2 regions of the Variovorax sp. ISS6 genome follow, and region 1 is predicted to be linked to the other one. Evidence: riboswitches for the same ligand, from Rfam matches in the RefSeq annotation. Region 1 holds a riboswitch; the other holds the start of a gene.
The links. Region 1 has a riboswitch for thiamine pyrophosphate ahead of thiC (phosphomethylpyrimidine synthase ThiC). Riboswitches for the same ligand answer to the same signal wherever they lie in the genome.

Region 1 (9,528 bases):
TCGGCGTAGCCCGCCACCGCCTGCCCGATGCGGCCATAGCCGTAGATTCCGAGCGTCCTGCCGCGCAACGTGCCGCCCACGCCGGTCTGCCAGCCGCCGCGCTGCAGCGACGCCATCTGCTGCGGAATCCGCCGTGCCGCACACAGCAGCAGCGCCCATGTGAGTTCGGCCGCCGCGTACGAAGGCGTGCCCGCGTGCTGGTCCGACGACAGCACGATGCCCAGCCGCGTGCAGGCCTCGACGTCGATGTGCGGATAGACGCTGCGCTGGCTGATCAGCCGCAGCCGCGGCAGCCGCTCGAGCACCGGCGCGCGCAGCGCGGTGCGTTCGCGGATCAGCACCACCGCGTCGGCCTGCGACAGCCGGCGCACCAGTTCGTCGGGCTCGTCCACGTGGTCGTTCCATACCGTCACCTCGTGCCCCTTGAGCTTGGCGAAGCAGGGCAGCGTGCGCAGCGTGTCGAAGTAGTCGTCCAGCACCGTGATGTTCATGCGGCGGATTCTGTGCCCGCAACCCGGCTGCGTAAAATGAATTTATCTGGACCATTGCTGCAATCGCCTCATGAAAGTGGACATGCTCGGCCTGCAGGCATTCCTCGCCGTGGCGGAGCACGGCAGCTTCCATGCCGGTGCCGATTCGCTGCACATCAGCTCCACGGCGCTGACGCGCCGGCTGCAGAACCTCGAGGCGGTGCTCGGCGTACGGCTGGTGGAACGCACCACGCGCTCGCTGGCACTCACCGCGATCGGCCAGAACTTCCTGCCGCAGGCGCGGCGGCTGCTCGCAGACATCTCCTCGGCCATGCTCGGCATCCGCGAGGCCGGCCAGGCCTCGCGCGGCAACGTGACGCTGGCCTGCGTGCCGACGGTGGGCGTGCAGTTCCTGCCCGCGGTGATCCAGGCCTACAGCGCGCTGCACCCGGGCAACCACATCCGCATCCTCGACCACGCCTCGGCCGGCGTGGCGGGCGCGATCCTGCAGCGCGAGGCCGAGTTCGGCATCAGCATCGCCGAGTCCTACGACCCCGCTCTGGAGCGCGTGCCGCTGCTGGACGACCGCTTCGTGCTGGCCTGCCGCGACGACCATCCGCTGGCGCGCCGCCGCAGCATCGCCTGGTCGCAACTCGAGGGCCACGCGCTGATCGTGCCCGGGCCGGGCAGCAGCAATCGCCCGCTGCTCGATGCGGCGCTGGCACCGAGCGGGCTCGACCTGCCCTTCGTCTACGAGGTGCAGCGCAGCTCGACGGCCGTCGGGCTGGTGGCGCAGGGCGTGGGCGCCGCCGTGGTGCCCCGGCTGGCCGTGCAGGACGGCACCTATCCGCGCATCGTGCTGATCGCGCTCGCGCGGCCCACGGTGCGGCGCAGCTTCGCGCTGCTGTCGCGCAAGGGCGCGGTGCTGTCGCCCGCCGCGCAGGCGCTCTACCGCCTGATCCTGTCGATGGCCAGGCCGGCGCGCGGCCGGCGCGCTCAGGCCGGCTGAGCGATCTTCGCGAGCGCCTCGGCGATCGAGGCGCTGTCGGTGGGCCGCACCAGCTTGGCCACTTCGCGGCCGTCGCGCATGAACACCAGCGTGGGCCACAGCTTCACGCCGAACGAGCGGCCCAGCGGACGCCCGCTGCCGTCCTCGACCTTGATGTGGCGCAGGCCCGGATGCTGCGCGAAGGCGGCGGCGATGTCCGGCTGCGCGGCCTTGCAGACGCCGCACCAGTTGGTGCCGAACTCGACCACCGCGGGGCCTTGCAGGGCGTCGATCTCGCTGCGTTCGGGCTGTTCGGTCTTGTACTCGGAGGTCATGCGCGGGGGCTCCTGGTGGGCATTGGATGGTGTGCAGCCGCCGCCGGCGGCCGGTCGTGATTCGATTCGAACAGAAAGCCGGCAGCCCTGCCGCCGGTGGGTGTTCGCTTCAGCCGACGGGCCGGTGCGCCGCGAGCAGTGCCGGCAGTTCGGCCATGTCGCTGAACACCTGCACCGCGCCGACGCTGCGCAGCGCCTCGGGCCCGCTGTGGCCCGACTCGCCCGTGCTGTAGCCGAACACCGTCGCGCCCGCCGCCACGCCCGCCATCGCGCCCGTGACCGTGTCCTCGACCACCGCGCAGCGCTTCGGGTCCACGCCCAGCGCCGCCGCCGCCGCGAGGTACACGTCGGGCGCCGGCTTCGAGCGCGGCATCTCGTGCCCGCTGAAGACCCGCCCCGCGAAGCACTCGAGGATGCCGACCTTCTCGAGCTGCAGCTCGACCTTGAAGCGATCCGCGCCCGAGGCGCAGGCGATGCGCCCGTCGAGCTGCTCGAACAGCGCGCGCACCGCGGCGGGCGCATTCGGAATCGCCGTCAGGTCCCGCTCGAGCGCCTCGTTGCGGCGCTCGCGAAAGCCATGCAGCCATTCGGGCGTGATGCGAAAGCCGGTCTTCGACTCGATCAGGTCGGCTTCGTCCTTCACCGCCTTGCCGGTGAAGATGCGCATCGATTCGTCGGTGGTGAGAGGCCAGCCCAGTTCGCCGAGCATCTCGGCAAGCACGCGGTTGGTGATGGGTTCGGAGTCGACGAGGACACCGTCGCAGTCGAAGAGAACCGCGGCGAAAGGAAAAGAAGACATGGGGAGATGGTACCGGCCGAGCAAAGCGAAGGCCCGGCCACCATGCAATGGCCGAGCGAAGCGATGGCCCGACCCACTCCCCTCTGGCTGTGCCGAGGAGCGCAGGAGAAGGCGGGATCAGGGCCGCAGCTGTCTGAGCGAAGCGAGTTCTGCGGACCCCCGCTTTCTCCGAGCACCGCAGGTTGCCCGCAGCGAAGCGGAGGGACACAGACAGCGGGGTCGCCTTTTCTTTGGTTACTTTCTTTTGGCGAAGCAAAAGAAAGTGACTCGCCCGCCGGGGCGAGACCCGGCCGACAACCTCAAAAAAGTCAAACCGCCCGAATAGGGATGTACATCTCCCCCCCACCCGCCACGAACTCCTTCGACTTCTCCTCCATCCCCTTCTCCACAGCCAGTGCCTCCGCCACCCCCTTGGCCGCGGCGTACTCACGCACCTCCTGCGTGATCTTCATCGAGCAGAACTTCGGCCCGCACATCGAACAGAAGTGCGCCACCTTGCTCGAATCCTTCGGCAGCGTCTCGTCGTGGAATTCGCGCGCCGTATCCGGATCGAGCCCCAGGTTGAACTGGTCCTGCCAGCGGAACTCGAAGCGCGCCTTGCTCAGCGCATCGTCGCGCGAGCGCGCTCCCGGGTGTCCCTTCGCCACGTCCGCCGCATGCGCCGCGATCTTGTAGGCAATGATCCCCTGCTTCACGTCGTCGCGGTCGGGCAGCCCCAGGTGCTCCTTCGGCGTCACGTAGCACAGCATCGCCGTGCCGGCCCAGCCGATCATCGCCGCGCCGATCGCGCTCGCGATGTGGTCGTAGCCCGGCGCGATGTCGATCGTCAGCGGGCCCAGCGTGTAGAACGGCGCCTCGTGGCAGTGCTTGAGCTGCTCGTCCATGTTCGACTGGATCATGTGCATCGGCACATGGCCCGGGCCTTCGATCATGGTCTGCACGTCGTGCTTCCAGGCGATCTGCGTGAGCTCGCCGAGGGTGCGCAGCTCGGCGAACTGCGCCTCGTCGTTGGCATCGGCGCCGCTGCCGGGGCGCAGGCCGTCGCCGAGCGAGAAGCTCACGTCGTAGGCCTTCATGATGTCGCAGATGTCCTCGAAGTGCGTGTAGAGGAAGCTCTCCTTGTGGTGCGCGATGCACCACTTCGCCATGATCGAGCCGCCGCGCGAGACGATGCCGGTCATGCGGTCGGCCGTCAGGTGGATGAACGGCAGCCGCAGCCCGGCGTGGATGGTGAAGTAGTCGACGCCCTGCTCGGCCTGCTCGATCAGCGTGTCGCGGTAGATCTCCCAGGTCAGGTCCTCGGCCACGCCGCCCACCTTCTCGAGCGCCTGGTAGATCGGCACGGTGCCGATGGGCACCGGGCTGTTGCGCACGATCCAGTCGCGCGTGGTGTGGATGTTCTTGCCGGTCGACAGGTCCATCACGTTGTCGGCGCCCCAGCGGATCGCCCACACCAGCTTCTCCACTTCCTCCTCGATGCTCGAGGTGACGGCCGAGTTGCCGATGTTGGCGTTGATCTTCACCTTGAAGTTGCGCCCGATCGCCATCGGCTCCACCTCGGGGTGGTTGATGTTGGCGGGAATGATCGCGCGGCCGCGCGCCACCTCGTCGCGCACGAACTCGGGCGTGATGATGCGCGGGATGCTCGCGCCCATCGGGTTGCCGGCCACGCGCCTGGCGCGCTCCTCGTTGGCGAGGTACTCGGCCATCCACTCGCGCTTGCCGTTCTCGCGCAGCGCCACGTACTCCATCTCGGGCGTGACGATGCCGCGGCGCGCGTAGTGCATCTGCGTGACGTTGGCGCCCGACTTCGCGCGGCGCGGCGTGCGTTGCAGCGCCGAGGCGCCGGCGCGCAGCTCGGCCAGGCGCTGCGCGTCGCGGTCCTCGTTCTTGGCGCCGTCGTCGAGCGCATGGTGCACGCGCCCCTCGTAGCTCTCGGTGTCGCCGCGCTCGGCGATCCAGGCACCGCGCACGTCGGGCAGGCCGCGGCGCACGTCGATCTCGACCTTCGGGTCGGTGTAGGGACCCGAGGTGTCGTAGAGCGACACGGTCTCGCCGTTGGTGAGCTTCACGTCGCGCACCGGCACGAACAGGTCGGGCCGGCTGCCGGGGATGACGCACTTGTGCGACGCGGGGAAGGGCTCGCGCGTGAGCGAGAGCAGGGAGGTGAACTTGTCGGGGGCATTCATGCGGGGCACTCCTTGTGGATGGAAAGGGTGCTCCGCAATCGCTCGGTGGGCTGTGGGCGCCATCCCGGGTGGGGAGGGACGACGGACCGAAGCCAGGGAGTGCAGCTCTTCTTACGCCGGTATGACCCGGATCAAGTTCGCGGGTCGGCAGCTTTGCCATCTCAGCACGCCACATGCGTGCACCCCGGAGCGGGGCCGATTGTGCGAGCGCCGGCGTTCGCCGTCAACCGCCCGCGTCAATGCGGGGTATCAGGCCCGGGCTTGCAGGTCGCCGTCGACGTAGTACCAGCGCGACAGGCCCGCGTCGTCGGACTCGCGCACGAAGCGGCTGCGCTCGTGCAGCCGCGAGGCCGTGCCGGAGGCGCCGCGCTGGCGCGCGACGAACTCGACCTCGGCATGGTCGGCATCGCTCATCGAGCGGCCGCGCACGTCGAGCCCGAGCCAGCGCACGCCGGGCTCGAAGTCGAGCGAGGCCGGCCGCGTGCTCGCGTGCCAGGTGCCGAGCAGGTACTCGGCACGCTCGCGCACGAAGGCCGTATAGCGCGAACGCATCAGCGATTCGGCATCGGGGGCGGGGGTGTGCTCGAAGTCGTCGAGGTAGCGGCCGCAGCACATCGCGTAGGCGATGGGCTTGTCGCGGCGGTCGGTGCGGCCGCAGGGGCAGGGTGCGGTGGAGGGATCGGGAACGCTGGGCATGGAGGCCCCTATTGGAACACCGTGCGGGCAGGGGCCTCCAGAGGGCAAGCCCTGGGGCCGCGGGCATCCACCCTTGGCGTGCCGCTTGCTACCCGCTAACGTGGCGCCCCGGAGACCGGGGTTGACCACGGGAAGACAACGCACACCATCGAGGAACAACGGCCATGTACCTGAGCGCTTCCGAACAGCAGGCCCTGCGCGGCGTGTTCACGCTGCTCGCGCGCGACGAATGCGGCGAGCGCGAGATCCGCGAGCGCCTCGGCCATGCGCTGCTCGGCCTGCTGCGGGCCGACCAGTTCGCGTCCTTCGTCTGGGACGCCGAGCGCGGCGGCTTCGGCTCGCGCGTGGCGATCAACATGGCGCCGGCCAACCTCGACACCTATGCGCAGTGGCACCAGCACCACGACCCGATCACCTTCGTGCTGCAGTCGCGCCGCCGCGCCACGCGCGTGACCGAGGTGATGCCGCAGCGCGAACTGATGCGCACGCCCTTCTTCAACGACTTCCTCGCGCGCGACGGCCTGCACTGGGGCCTGAACCTTCACACCTTCGACGGCGAGCGCGCGCTCGGCGACCTGCGCATCTGGCGCCGCAAGGAGCGCGGCGATTTCGGCGCGCGCGAGACGCTGATGCTCGACCTGATCGAGCCCGCCTTCGCGGGCGCGCTGCTGCGGGCCCGGCAGCGCGCGCAGGCACCCCGCGCCGCGGCGCAGGACATCGCCGCCTCGCCCTGGGCCAGCCTCAGCGCGCGCGAGCAGCAGGTGGCGCGCGCGGTGCGCGAAGGGCTCACCGACAAGGACATCGCGCGCCGCATGGCGGTGGGCGTGCCCACGGTGCGCACCTACCTGCGGCGCATCTTCGACAAGCTCGGCATCGAGCGCCGTTCGGCGCTCGCGGGCGTGTTGCCGCGCGATTGAACTACTTCGCCGCCGGCAGCCGTCCGAGCAGCGGCTCGATCGCCAGGCCCAGCGCCAGCAGGCGGCGGTCGCTGCCCGCGGGGCCGTCGAGCTCGAGCCCGATCGGCAGGCCGCTGGTCGCGCCCAGCGCCGAGGGCAGTTGCAGCCCCGGGATGCCGGCGTTGCTGCCGGGGTCGGTGTTCTGGATCAGCGCGCCGAAGTTCTCGGGGCTGCTGGCCTCGGGCGCGGCCAGCAGCGCCACCTGCGGCACGGTCGGGAACACCAGCGCGTCGAGCCGGTGCTTCGTGAAGGTGTCGCGGTAGAGCTTCTGCAGCGCCGGGCGCGCCACGCGCATCGCGTTGTCGTAGGCCGGCCTGGCGTCGACCGTGCCGTTCGCGGCCGGCAGCTTGCGCGGCAGCACCAGGCCGTCGAAGGTGCCCTTGACGTCGGGGCTGGCGATGCCCGCGGCGAGCTGCTTGAGGTCGATGCCCGTGTCGTACTTCGCGAGGTAGGCCGCCATGTCGTCGTTCGCCTCGTAGAGCGCGACCGGGAAGCCCACCGCGCCGTTGAGTTCGGCGAGCTTCGGCATCTCGAGCTCGACCAGCGTGACGCCGGCCGCGCGCAGCTTGGCCAGCGCGGCATCGGTGGCGGCACGGGTGTCGGCATCGAGGTTGGCGAAGAAGGCCGGCACCACGCCGAGCCGCACGCGCTTCAGGTCGGCGGGACGCACCGCCGCGCCGCCCGCGATCGCGCGGTCGAGCAGCACCAGGTCGGCCACCGACAGCGCCATCGGGCCGGCGGTGTCGCGCGTGTGCGAGATCGGCGCGATGCCCTGCTGCGGATAGCGCCCCATCGAGGGCCGAAGCGACGCGCAGCCGTTGAAGGCACAGGGAATGCGCACCGAGCCGCCGGTGTCGGTGCCCAGCGCGGCCGACACCATGCGCGCGCCCAGCGCCGCGCCATTGCCCGAGGAGGAGCCGCCCGCGATGCGGCGCGGGTCGTAGGCATTGCGCACGCCGACCTCGGGGCCCGAGGGGAAGGCCGGGTTGTAGCCGGTGACGCCGAAGGCCAGCTCGTGCATGTGGGTCTTGCCCAGCACGATGGCACCGGCCGCGCGCAGCTTCGCGACCACCGGCGCGTCGGCCGCCGGCACGAAACCCTTGAGCGCGGGCGTGCCGGCGCTGGCGGGCAGGCCGCGCACCTGGATGTTGTCCTTGATCGCCACCGGCAGGCCATCGAGCGGCTTGCAGGCCGCGCCCGGCTTGCGCGCGGCATCGGCGGCGCGCGCAGCCGCGAGCGCGCCCTGTTCGTCGAGCGTGATGAAGGCGTTGAGATTGGCCTTCGCCCTGGCCTGCGCGACGTAGGCCGTGACCAGCTGCTCGCTGGTCAGCCGGCCGGCGCAGAGCTCGCGCACCGCGTCGCTGGCGGTCAGGGTGGCGATGTCGGGCGCGGCCGGTTGCTGGGCGTGGGCGCCGATGGCGCTCATTGCGAGCACGGCCAGCGCGGACGCGGCGAGACGCGCCGGGCGGCGCAAGGGAACGAAGGAAGAACGGGTCATGGAGACGGCCTCGATGAACGAACGGAAGGCCGCCATCGTGCGCCGCCGCGCGGCGGCTGTCTGTCGTCGAAACCGATGACAAGGCGCGGATGCGCGATGAGGGAGCCCTACTCGAACATCACCCACTCGGGCCGCATGTTGAAGCGCACCGGCAGGATGCTCACGCCCAGGCCACTGGTCACGTACATGCGCCGACCGCGGTTCTCGATCCAGCCATAGGCCCAGGTGCGCGGCGCCGCGCCGGGCACGATCGGCGCGCCGTAGCCCGGCACCCAGACCTGGCCGCCATGGGTGTGGCCGGCGACGGTGAGCACCGGCGCGGGCGCGGCGAGGCGCGGCATCCGGGCCAGGCTCGCCGGGTCGTGCATCAACACCAGCGTGGGAGCGCCGGCCGGCACGCGCGACAGGGCGCGATCGGGCTGCGAATGATCGGTGGAGTGGTCGCCGATGCCCACCACCCAGAGCTCGCGCCCGGGCAGCGGCACGGCGTCGTTCTCGAGTACCACGATGCCCTGCGCCGACAGCGCGTGCGCGATGCGCGCGCCGTCGTGCCACCAGTCGTGATTGCCGAGCACGGCGTACACGCCCAGCGGCGCCTTCAGCCGCCCGAGCACGCCGGCCATGGTCTCGATCGGCAGCGGCTCGTCGCCGCCGTGGCCGGCCAGGAAGTCGCCGGGCAGCAGCACCACGTCGGGCTGCGCGGCATTGATGTCGTCGACGATGCGGCGCGCGCGCTCCACGTCGGTCACGCGCCAGAGGCTGCGTTCGGTCAGGTGCCAGTCGCTCGCGACCGCGATGCGCAGCCGCGGCTGCGCGCCCCAGGCGGCGCTGTCCAGCGTCTCGGTGCGCGCCGCGACCCAGCGCGGCTCGATCGCGACGCTCCAGAGGCCGAGCGCGGCCAGCGCGAGCGCCGCGAAGGCGCGCCATCCGGGGCGGCGCATCAGCGCGGCCGGCTCACAGCGCCCGCTGGATCAGCAGCTTCTGGATGTCCGAGGTGCCTTCGTAGATCTGGCACACGCGCACGTCGCGGTAGATGCGCTCGAGCGGGAAGTCGTTCACGTAGCCGTAGCCGCCCAGGGTCTGGATCGCGGCGCTGCACACGCGCTCGGCCATCTCGCTCGCGAACAGCTTGGCCATCGCGGCCTCTTTGAGGCAGGGGCGGCCGGCGTCGCGCAGGCTCGCGGCATGCCAGATCAGCTGGCGCGCGGCCTCAAGCTGCGTGGCGCAGTCGGCGAGCCGAAAGCCCACGGCCTGCTGATCGAAGATGGAACCGCCGAAGGCCTGGCGCTCCTTGGCATAGGCCACGGCCACGTCGAAGGCGCTGCGCGCCATGCCCACGCTCTGCGCGGCGATGCCGATGCGGCCGCCCTCGAGCGCGCCGAGCGCGATCTTGTAGCCCTCGCCCTCGGCGCCGATCAGGTTCTCCGCCGGGATGCGGCAGCCGTCGAAGTTGATCTGCGCGGTGTCGCTGCTGTGCTGGCCGAGCTTGTCCTCGAGCCGCGCCACCTGGTAGCCCGGTGCGTCGGTCGGTACGATGAAGGCGCTCATGCCGCGCTTGCCCGCGGCCTTGTCGGTGACCGCGATCACGATCGCCACC
Region 2 (9,528 bases), 3.8 Mb from region 1:
GCCGGCCGAGTTGTAGGCATCGGTCACCGATGCATCGAACTGCGTGAGGTCCGCGAGGCGGCGCGCACCGCTCGCGCGCAGCTGGTTGCTGTCGATCACGGTGGCCGACAGCGGCAGCTCGCGCAGCGGCACGTCGCCGAAGCCGCTGATCTCGGCCGGTGGCGCGAGCGTGGCGGGGTTCACGGTCACGGCCGGCAGCGCGGTGGTGTCCTGTGCCTGGGCGAAGGCCCCGTGAGCAGCGAGCAGGGCGGCCATTGCGCAGGCGATGGGGGTGCGGGAAAGAAGAAGAGAAGGATGCGTCATTCGGTCGGTGTTCAGGGCTTCGCAGCCGATGCGGTGCGGTGGGCGTCGATCGCTGCCATCCATTGCGCGGCCGTGCCCTCGGGGTCCTCGGCGGCGACCAGCGCGCGTACCACGGCGACGGAGCCGACGCCGGTGTCGAGCACCTCGGGCAGGCGCAGCGCGTCGATGCCGCCGATGCCCACCTGCGGATAGCCGCGCAGCAAGCGCGCGTAGGCCGCGAGACGCGCCACGCCCTGCGGCGCGGTCGCCATCCTCTTGAGCGTGGTCGGGTAGACCGCCCCCATCGCGATGTAGCTGGGGCCGACCGCGTCGGCGCGCACCATCTCGGCATAGCCGTGCGTGCTGACGCCCAGGCGCAGGCCGGCGGCGCGGATCCGTTGCAGCTCCTCGGGCGCGAGCGCATCGAGGTCTTCCTGGCCCAGGTGCACGCCGTAGGCGCGTGCCTCGATCGCCACGCGCCAGTGGTCGTTGATGAACAGCAGCGCGCCGGTGCCCTGCACGGCCTCGACGGCCGCGCGCACTTCGCGCGCGACGGCCGTCGCGTCGTCCGACTTGAAGCGCAGCTGCACCGTCGGCACGCCCGCGCGCGCCATGCGGCCGACCCAGGCCGCATCGGGCAGCACGGCATAGAGGCCGAGCTGCTCGGGGCAGGGCGCGAAGGCGTTGTCGCGCGCCGCCGGCGGAAATTCGCGCAGGCCGAAATCGGCGGGCGCGTCGGGCCAGCGCTGCGCATCGAAGCCGCCGAGGCGCTCGCTCTGCGCGCGCCACGCGCGTGCGATGCATTCGGCGTCGATGTCGATGAAGCCGAGCGCGCCGCAGGCCTGTCGCGCGCCGCGGTAGATGGCGTCGTCGGCGCTGTAGGCGATCGCGGTCGCGGGGGCCGAGGTGGCGGCACCGAAGCGCAGGCCATGCGCCGCGACGATCTCCTGCGCGACGCGCGCGCGGTCCGGTCGTTGTTCGTGGTTCATGCTGCCGCTCATCCCGCGTGATGCCAGAACGGCGTGCCCAGCACCGGCGTGCTCGCCTGCGCCGCATCCTGCGCGGCCATGGCGCCGGCGCGGCGCGCGGCCCGGCCCGCTTGCACCGCATCGGCGAAGGCGCCGGCCATCGCGACCGGGTCCTGCGCGAGCGCGACGGCGGTGTTCAGCAGCACGCCATCGAAGCCCCACTCCATCACCTGGCAGGCATGCGAGGGCAGGCCCAGTCCGGCGTCGACCAGCATCGGCACCTCGAGCCGGTCGCGCAGCACCTGCAGCGCATAGGGATTGACCGGCCCGCGGCCGGTGCCGATCGGCGCGGCCCACGGCATCACGGCCTGGCAGCCGATGTCGACCAGCCGCTGGCACAGCACCAGGTCCTCGGTGCAGTAGGGCAGCACCTTGAAGCCGTCGCGGATCAGCTGCGAGGCGGCATCGACCAGGTTCAGCGTGTCGGGCTGCAGCGTGTAGTCGTCGCCGATCAGCTCGAGCTTGATCCACGGCGTGTCGAACAGCTCGCGCGCCATCTGCGCGGTGGCGACCACTTCCTGCACGCTGTGGCAGCCCGCGGTGTTGGGCAGCACCGGCACCTCGAGCCGGCGCAGCAGTTCCCAGAAGCCGTTGCCGAGATCGCTGTTGCCCGAGCCCTGGTTGGCGGTCTGGCGCCGCAGCGAGGCCGTGAGCATCGCGGGCTTCGCGCGCTTCACGGCGGCCTCGAGCAGGTCGGGCGAGGGGTAGCGCGCGGTGCCCAGCAGCAGGCGGCTGTGGAAGGTCTCGCCGTAGAGCACCAGCGGATCGTTCGGGGTCGTGGTCATCGGTCTTGTCTCCATCAATGCGTTCAGCCGCCCGTCACCGGGCGGATCACCTCGACGCGGTCGTCGGGCCGCAGCGCGCGCGCGGCATAGGCCGAGCGCGGCACGAACTCGCGGTTCACGGCCACCGCGAAGGGCGGCGTGGCATTCAGCGCGGCGAGTGCGTCGGTCAGCGTGGCGTGCTCGGGCAGCGCGAAGGGCTTGTCGTTGATCAGGATGTTCATCGTCGTCATGGGGTCTCCAGGCCGAAGCCTTGCGCGAGCGGCGAGCGGCCCTGCGCGAGCCACTCCATCGCGGCGTCGAGCAGCGCGGGCGCGATCATGAAACCGTGGCGGTACAGGCCGTTGATCTGCAGCACGCGCGGCCGCGGCTGACGCAGCGCGGGCAGGTTGTCGGGCAGGGTGGGGCGGCACTGCGTCGCGATCTCGACGATGCGCGCCTCGGCGAAGCCGCTGTGCACTGCGTAGGCGGCACTGAGCAGCTCGAGCGTGGAGCGCACGCTCGCGGGCGACATGTCGTCCGATTCGATCTCGGTCGCGCCGATCACGAACAGGCCTTCGGGCTTGGGCGCGATGTAGAGCGGATAGCGCGGATGCACGAGCCGCGTGGGCCGCGCCAGCGTCACGTCGGGCGCATGCACGCGGATCACCTCGCCGCGCACGCCGCGCAGCGCGTTCCACTGCGGCCGGGCGCCGAGGCCGCGGCAGTCGATCAGCCAGTCGGGCTGGCCCGGCGAACCGGGCGCGAAGTCCTCGGGCGCGCGCGGCGATTGCCAGTGCAGCGTGACCTTGTCGTCGGCCTGCAGCGTCGCGAGCAGCGCGGCCAGCAGCGCGCGGTTGTCGAGCTGGCCTTCGCCCGGCAGGAACAGGCCGCTGGCGAAACGCCGGCCCAGCGAGGGCTCGAGCGCCTCGATGCCCGCGCCATCGAGCGTGCGCATCGGCGCCAGCTCGGGCACCTGCGTGCCGGTGTGGGCCAGCACGCGCGCGAGCCGCGCGGCCTCGTTCGCATCCTGCCGGTGCCACAGCACCAGCGTGCCTTCGCGCTGGAAGAACACCGGCCGCGCCAGCGGCGCGAGCAGCTCGGGCCAGCGCGACAGTGCGTGGTGGCCCATGCGCACCAGCGGCACCGGCGCCACCGCCGACTCGGCCAGCGGCGCGAGCATGGCCGCGGCCACGCGCGCCGCCGCGCCTTCGGCCTCGGCACTGCCGGCCTCGTGGAGGTCGACGCGGCAGCCGGCCCGCGCGAGCGTCACGGCCATCAGCCGGCCCATGAGGCCCGCGCCGAGGATCGCCACCGATCGGAAGGGCAGCTTCATCGCCATGCTCCTTGCACCTTCGAATCGCGTCGATAATTTTCGGCATGACCCAAGGACCCACCCAGCGCTATGCGCGCGTGCTCTCGATCGCAGGCTCCGACAGCGGCGGCGGTGCCGGCATCCAGGCCGATCTCAAGACCTTCGCGGCCCTCGGCTGCTACGGCATGACGGCCATCACCGCGCTCACCGCGCAGAACACGCTCGGCGTCACGGGCATCCACGGCGTGCCGCCGGCCTTCCTCAAGGCACAGATCCAGGCCGTGGTCGAGGACATCGGCGTCGACGCGGTCAAGCTCGGCATGCTGCATGCGCCCGAGGTGGTCGAGGTCGTGGCCTGGGCCATCGACCACTACCGCCTGCCGAACGTGGTGCTCGACCCCGTGATGGTCGCCACCAGCGGCGACCGCCTGATCGCGGCCGAGACGGTGCAGGTGCTGGTGCGCGAACTGTTCCCGCGCGCCGCGGTGATCACGCCCAACCTCGACGAGGCGGCCCTGCTGATCGGCCATGCGATCGACGGCATCGGCGCGCTCGACGGCGCGGCCGACGAGCTGCTGGGGCTCGGCGCGCGCGCCGTGTTGCTCAAGGGCGGCCACCTGCCAGGCAGCGAGGTGGTCGACGTGCTGCTGCAATCCAGTGGCGAGCGCACGCGCCTGGCCTCGCGCCGCATCGAGAGCCGCAACCTGCACGGCACCGGCTGCACGCTGTCGTCGGCCATCGCCGCGCACCTGGCACTGGGCGCGGCGCTGCCCGAGGCGGTGGAGCGCGCGCGCGCCTACATCCTCGGCGCGATGGCGGCCGCAGTCGACGTTCGGGTCGGCGCCGGTCATGGCCCGCTCAACCACGGCTTTGCGCCAGTGCCGACGCAGCGCCTGCCGCTGCGGGCTTCGGCCGGCTGAGCCAGGCCAGCGCGAAGGTCAGCGCCAGCGTCGGCAGCGCCGAGCCGAACTGTGGCGCCCATTTCGCGAGCGCGTGGTAGGCCGCGATGCCCGCGATCCAGATCAGCGCCGCCGCCAGGTCGACCTTGGGGCGGGCGCCGGCCGGCGCCACCGCGCGGCCGCCGCCCAGCCGCCCGAGGATCACGCCGTAGAGCGGCACGAACACCGAGCTCAGCAGCAACAGGAAGGGCTCGAGCGTGTGCATCGGCAGCACCAGCGCGAGCGCGATGCACAGCGCGGCCAGCAGCAGGCCCCAGCGCTTCACGCTCCAGCGCGGCAGCAGGCTGTGGGTGGAGACCGAGCCCGAATAGACGTCGCCATAGGCGTTGTCGAGCTCGTCGATCAGGATCAGTCCCAGCGCCACCAGCCCGCCCTGCGCCAGCAGCAGTGCCGTGACCAGGCTGGTGCCGGGCTCGGCCACGCTGACCACCATCACGCCCAGCGCATAGCACCAGATGTTGGCCAGCGCATAGCCGATCCAGGTACCGCTGAAGGCGCTGCCCAGCCCGCCGGCGCTGCGCTTGCCGTGCCGCGCATAGTCGGCCACCAGCGGCAGCCACGACACCGGCATCGCGATCACGAGGTCGAGGGCGCCGAACATGCCCATGCTGCCGTCGCCCGGGCGCGACCAGAAGGCATCGAAGCCCTTGGCATGCAACTGGGTTGCGAACTGCCAGCTGAGCCACAGCAGCGACAGCACCACCAGCGGCAGCCCGAAGCGGCTCACGAAGCGCCGCACCAGCTTCACCATCGAGCCCGCGAGCAGCGCCAGCAGCACCGCGCCCCACAGCAGCGTGGCCGCCACGCCGCCCCAGGCGCTGCCCAGCCATGGCCCGGCCACCGACTGGCCGATGGCCTGCGTGCCCTCGCGCATGATCACCAGCTCGAAGGTGGTCCAGCCCACCAGCTGCACGATGTTGAGCAGCACCGGCAGCCGCGCGAAGGCGCTGCCGTAGGTGGCATGCATCAGGCCCGCGCTGGCCAGGCCGCTCTCGCAGCCCAGGCGCGCGGTCCAGGCCAGCAGCGCGGCGCCGAGGCAGGAACCCAGCGCGATCGCGATCGCCGCGTCGCGCGTGCCCACGGCCGGCACCAGGTAGGCGCCGATCTGCATCACCAGCAGGCCCACGCCCAGGCTGAACCAGAGCGAGGCATGGTCGTGCCAGCCGAAGACGCGCTGCGACGCCGGCAGCGGCGTCAGCGCCTCGTTGGCGAGAGGATTCGATGTGTCGTCGTGTGCCATCCGTTTTGCTCCGGGCAAAAGGTTTGGCAGGTGGGCGAGGCTCCAGCGGCGCGGCTGGCACGCGAGAGAACGTGACAGGCCGCCGGACCAGCTTCCCTGCGCGAGGATTACCTCAATCAGGTTCAAAGGGACTTTCTCAGCCGGGTCGGCAAGCCGACCCAACACCCCTAGCGAAGCGCCATTTTAGTCCCGCCGGGCCGTGGGGGCTATGCGCGCGGCCGAAGACAATCCGCGCCACAACAAATGCAGGCGCATCCGAACGCGCCGAAAGGGAATGCATGACAGAAGCAACGCCGCCCCCGGGCTCCACGGATCCCGCCGCCAAAGCCTCGGCCGCCACGCGCATGAGGCGCTTCCGGGTCGACGTCGGCACCATCGTCTGCGCCGTCGCGCTGGTCCAGTCGCTGCTGCTGGTGGCGCTCGGCTACTGGGGCGCGCAGCGGCTGGTGTCGCGCGTCGGCGAGTCGGCGCACAAGGTGAGCCATGACCGCGTCGAGGACAACGTGCTGGCCTTCCTCGCCAAGACCCAGGCGGTGGTGCATGCCGTCGGCGATTCGCCGAGCCTGCATCCGCTGGGCGAGGACGGCGAGCGCAGTGCCGAGATGCTGTGGACCCTGCTCGAGGAAGCGACCGAGCTCGACAGCCTCGGCGTGGCCAGCGACGACGGCCATCTGCTGATGGCCGAGCGCTACCCGGTGTCGGCGATCCGCCAGGTGGTGCGCGATCCGGCCTTCAGCACCGAGACCTGGGCATACAAGCGCTCGGTCGACATCGAGGGCGGCGACCCGCGCCAGCGCTTCGCGACCATGCGCATCGAATCCTTCCGCAGCGACCACGACGCCACCGAGCGCGCCTGGTACCGCGAGGCGCTGGCACGGAAGGCGCCGGTGTGGACGCCGCCGTTCCGTTTCGACGACGGCGAGGAGCTCGGCGTGAGCTACGCCCAGCCGGCCGAGCGGCTCGACGGGGAAGGGCGGCACCTGCAGTCGCTGGTGGTGGTCGGCCACCTGTCGCTGGGCCACCTGTCGACGCTGGTGCGCCAGTTCGGCAGCCGCGGCCCGGGCCAGAGCGTGCTGCTGAGCGACGACCACCATGTGCTGGCGCGCAGCGACCATCCCGATCCGGTGCGCGAACTGCGCCTGCCCGAGGGCGGCGTGCTCGGCGCGGTGCATGCCCACATGCTGGCGCACGGCATCTCGGAGAACGTCGAGGACGAGAGCTTCGTGGTCACCCATGCGGGCGAGCGCTACCGGGTCGAGTCCTCGCGCATCGGCCCCACGGGCTGGGAACTGATCAGCTGGGAGCCCGAGGCCGAGCTGCTCGCCGGCCTCGAGCGCCTGGTGCGCTGGGGCCTGCTGCTGACCCTGGCCTTCCTGGCCTTCGCGCTCTTCATCTCGCTGCGGCTGTCGAAGCTGGTGACCGCGCCGATCGAGAACCTGTCGCAGACCGCGCGCCGCATCGGCCGGCTCGAGCTCGACGACCTGCCGCAGCAGCCCAGCCGCGTGCTCGAGATCCAGCACCTGAACCAGGCGCTCGACGACTCCGCGCGCAGCCTGCGGGCCTTCAGCAAGTTCGTGCCGGTGCACCTGATCCGCCAGCTCGTGGCCGAGGGCCATGCGCTGGCGCCCGGCGGCTCGCCGCGCCGCATCACGGCGATGTTCACCGACGTCGAGGGCTTCACGAGCATCGCCGAGTCGATGCCGGCCGACCTGCTGGTGCGCCAGCTCACCGAGTACTTCAACCTCGCGCAGCGCGTGTTCGCGCGCCATGGCGGCGTGGTCGACAAGTACATGGGCGACGGCATCATGGTGCTGTGGGGCGCGCCGCTCGAACTCCCCGATGCGGAGTACCGCGCCTGCCTCGCGGCGCTCGAGCTGCATGCCGAGATGGCCGAGCTCAATCGCCGCTGGCAGGCCGAGGGGCTGCAGCCCTTCCACACGCGCATCGGCATGCACACCGGGGTGGTGATCGCCGGCGTGCTCGGCTCGAGCGACCGGCTCTCCTACACCGCGCTCGGCGACGTGATCAACGCGGCAAGCCGCATCGAGGGCAGCAACAAGGAGCTGGGCACGCGCACGCTGATGTCCGACACCACCCATGCGGGGCTCGCGGGGCGGCTGCCCACGCGCCGCATCGAGGAGCAGGTGGCGCTGCGCGGCCGGCAGACGCGCATGGTGCTCCACGAACTGCTCGAGGAGAAAGAGGCACCCTAGAGATCGAGCACCAGCCGCGGCGAGCGCGCGCGCGAGCAGCAGGGCAGGAACTGGTCGTTGGCCGCCTGCTCGGCGGGCGTGAGAAACAGGTCGTGGTGCGCGACCTCGCCCTCGAGCACGCGCGTGAGGCAGGTGCCGCATACGCCCTGGGCGCAGGACACCGGGATCTCGATGCCCTCGGCCGCGAGCGCATCCACCACGCTGAGCGCGGCCGGCACGCGCACCACGCGGCCGCTGCTGCGCAGCTGCACCTCGAAGCTGCCGGCCTCTTCGACGGGCGGCAGCGTGCCCGCGAAGCATTCGAAATGCACGCGCCCCTCGGGCCAGCCGCGCGCGCGGGCCGTGGCGCGCACCGCTTCGATGAATCCGTTCGGCCCGCAGACGTAGAGCTGGCGCCCAGGCGCCGGTTCGCCGATGGTGGCGGCCAGGTCGATGCGCTGTGCGGGCGGGCCGTCGTCGTCGTGGAAGAACACCCGGTCGGCGAAGGCCGCCGCCCGCAGCCGCTCGCGGTAGGCCGCGCGCGCCGCGCTGCGGCTGCAGCAGTGCAGCGCGAAATCGCGACCCAGCGCGGCGAGCCGGTGCGCCATCGCGAGCAGCGGCGTGATGCCGATGCCGCCGGCCAGCAGCAGGCTGTGATCGGCCGCTTCATCGAGCGCGAACAGATTGCGCGGCGCGCCGACCTGCAGCAGCGTGCCTTCGGCCACCGCCTCGTGCAGCGCGCGCGAGCCGCCGCGCGATGCCGCCTCGCGCAGCACGCCGATCTCGTAGTGGCCGGGCGCCTGCGCGGGCGGGTTGCACAGCGAGTAGGGCCGCACCAGGCCGCCGGGCAGCAGCACCTCGATGTGCGCGCCGGCCTCGAAGGGCGGCAGCGCGCCGCCGTCGGCCGCCTCGAGCCGGAAGCCCGCGATGCCCTCGGCCTCGATCGTCTTGCGCGCGACGCGCACCGCGATGCGTTCGACGGCCGCGGTCATTCGCCCTGCAGGAAGTTGCCGGCCTCGAAGCGCACCGGCGGCGCGTCGGCGTCGAAGCTCACGCCGGCCGGGTCGCGGCCCTCGCGCAGCGCGTCGAGCTGGCGCTGCAGCAGCCGGCGCAGCATCACGATGCCGCGGTCGGAACTCGCCAGGTGCTCCTCCGAATGCGCGGTGATCGCGCCCTGGCTCACCTGTGCTTCGTAGTCGCCGGGAAAGCGGCGGTGCTCCTCCTCGCTGAGCTCCTCCCACAGCTTGCCGTTGAGGCGCGAGCGCACCCGCGCGAGATCGCCGGGCTGCTTCACCCGGCCCACGGTGTAGATGCGGAAGCTGTGGTCGTCGATCGGCAGCACCCAGCCGATCGACTCGACCCGGCCATAGGCCGCCACGCGCGGGTTCGGCACCACGCGCAGGGTCGGCAGCACCGGCCCGGCCACGCGGCGGAACACGCGGCCGTCCTCGAGCCGGCGGATCGAGGTGATCATCACGCCGGTCTCGGTGCTCTCGAAGTTCACCTCGGGCATCTGGCCCATCAGCGCCACGAACTGGGTGCCGCTGAAGCTGCCGTGCAGCACCGGCACGTGGAAGGGGTCGGCCACGTTCTCGTAGTGCTGCAGCCAGTTGCAGGGAATGATCCGCGGCCCGCCGCCGCCGATGCTGTTGTCGTCGGCCTCGAGCGTCTCGCCCTCGTCGAGCACCTCCAGGCAGTCGTAGCGCGGCAGCACCGGCTTCTTCTCGGCCGGGCCGAGGTAGGCCCAGACC

Region 2: linked by a shared signal. The riboswitch ahead of AC1HIL_RS18500 (purine-cytosine permease family protein) and the one ahead of thiC (phosphomethylpyrimidine synthase ThiC) in region 1 are both predicted to bind thiamine pyrophosphate.

What each region holds. Positions count from the first base shown of each region.
Region 1 covers NZ_JAWRZC010000001.1:155,278-164,805, forward strand. The annotation lists gene AC1HIL_RS00740 (D-2-hydroxyacid dehydrogenase family protein) at 1-491, opposite strand, end outside; gene AC1HIL_RS00745 (LysR family transcriptional regulator) at 562-1,479, shown strand; gene AC1HIL_RS00750 (thioredoxin family protein) at 1,467-1,793, opposite strand; gene AC1HIL_RS00755 (HAD family hydrolase) at 1,903-2,592, opposite strand; gene thiC (phosphomethylpyrimidine synthase ThiC) at 2,901-4,781, opposite strand; TPP riboswitch at 4,873-4,978, opposite strand; gene AC1HIL_RS00765 (YchJ family protein) at 5,031-5,477, opposite strand; gene AC1HIL_RS00770 (response regulator transcription factor) at 5,642-6,394, shown strand; gene iaaH (indoleacetamide hydrolase) at 6,396-7,859, opposite strand; gene AC1HIL_RS00780 (metallophosphoesterase) at 8,039-8,872, opposite strand; gene AC1HIL_RS00785 (acyl-CoA dehydrogenase family protein) at 8,886-9,528, opposite strand, start outside.
Region 2 covers NZ_JAWRZC010000001.1:3,971,493-3,981,020, forward strand. The annotation lists gene AC1HIL_RS18470 (TonB-dependent siderophore receptor) at 1-255, opposite strand, end outside; gene AC1HIL_RS18475 (thiamine phosphate synthase) at 315-1,271, opposite strand; gene AC1HIL_RS18480 (thiazole synthase) at 1,280-2,095, opposite strand; gene thiS (sulfur carrier protein ThiS) at 2,119-2,316, opposite strand; gene AC1HIL_RS18490 (FAD-dependent oxidoreductase) at 2,322-3,407, opposite strand; gene thiD (bifunctional hydroxymethylpyrimidine kinase/phosphomethylpyrimidine kinase) at 3,452-4,306, shown strand; gene AC1HIL_RS18500 (purine-cytosine permease family protein) at 4,245-5,585, opposite strand; TPP riboswitch at 5,662-5,764, opposite strand; gene AC1HIL_RS18505 (adenylate/guanylate cyclase domain-containing protein) at 5,930-7,798, shown strand; gene AC1HIL_RS18510 (PDR/VanB family oxidoreductase) at 7,795-8,769, opposite strand; gene AC1HIL_RS18515 (aromatic ring-hydroxylating dioxygenase subunit alpha) at 8,766-9,528, opposite strand, start outside.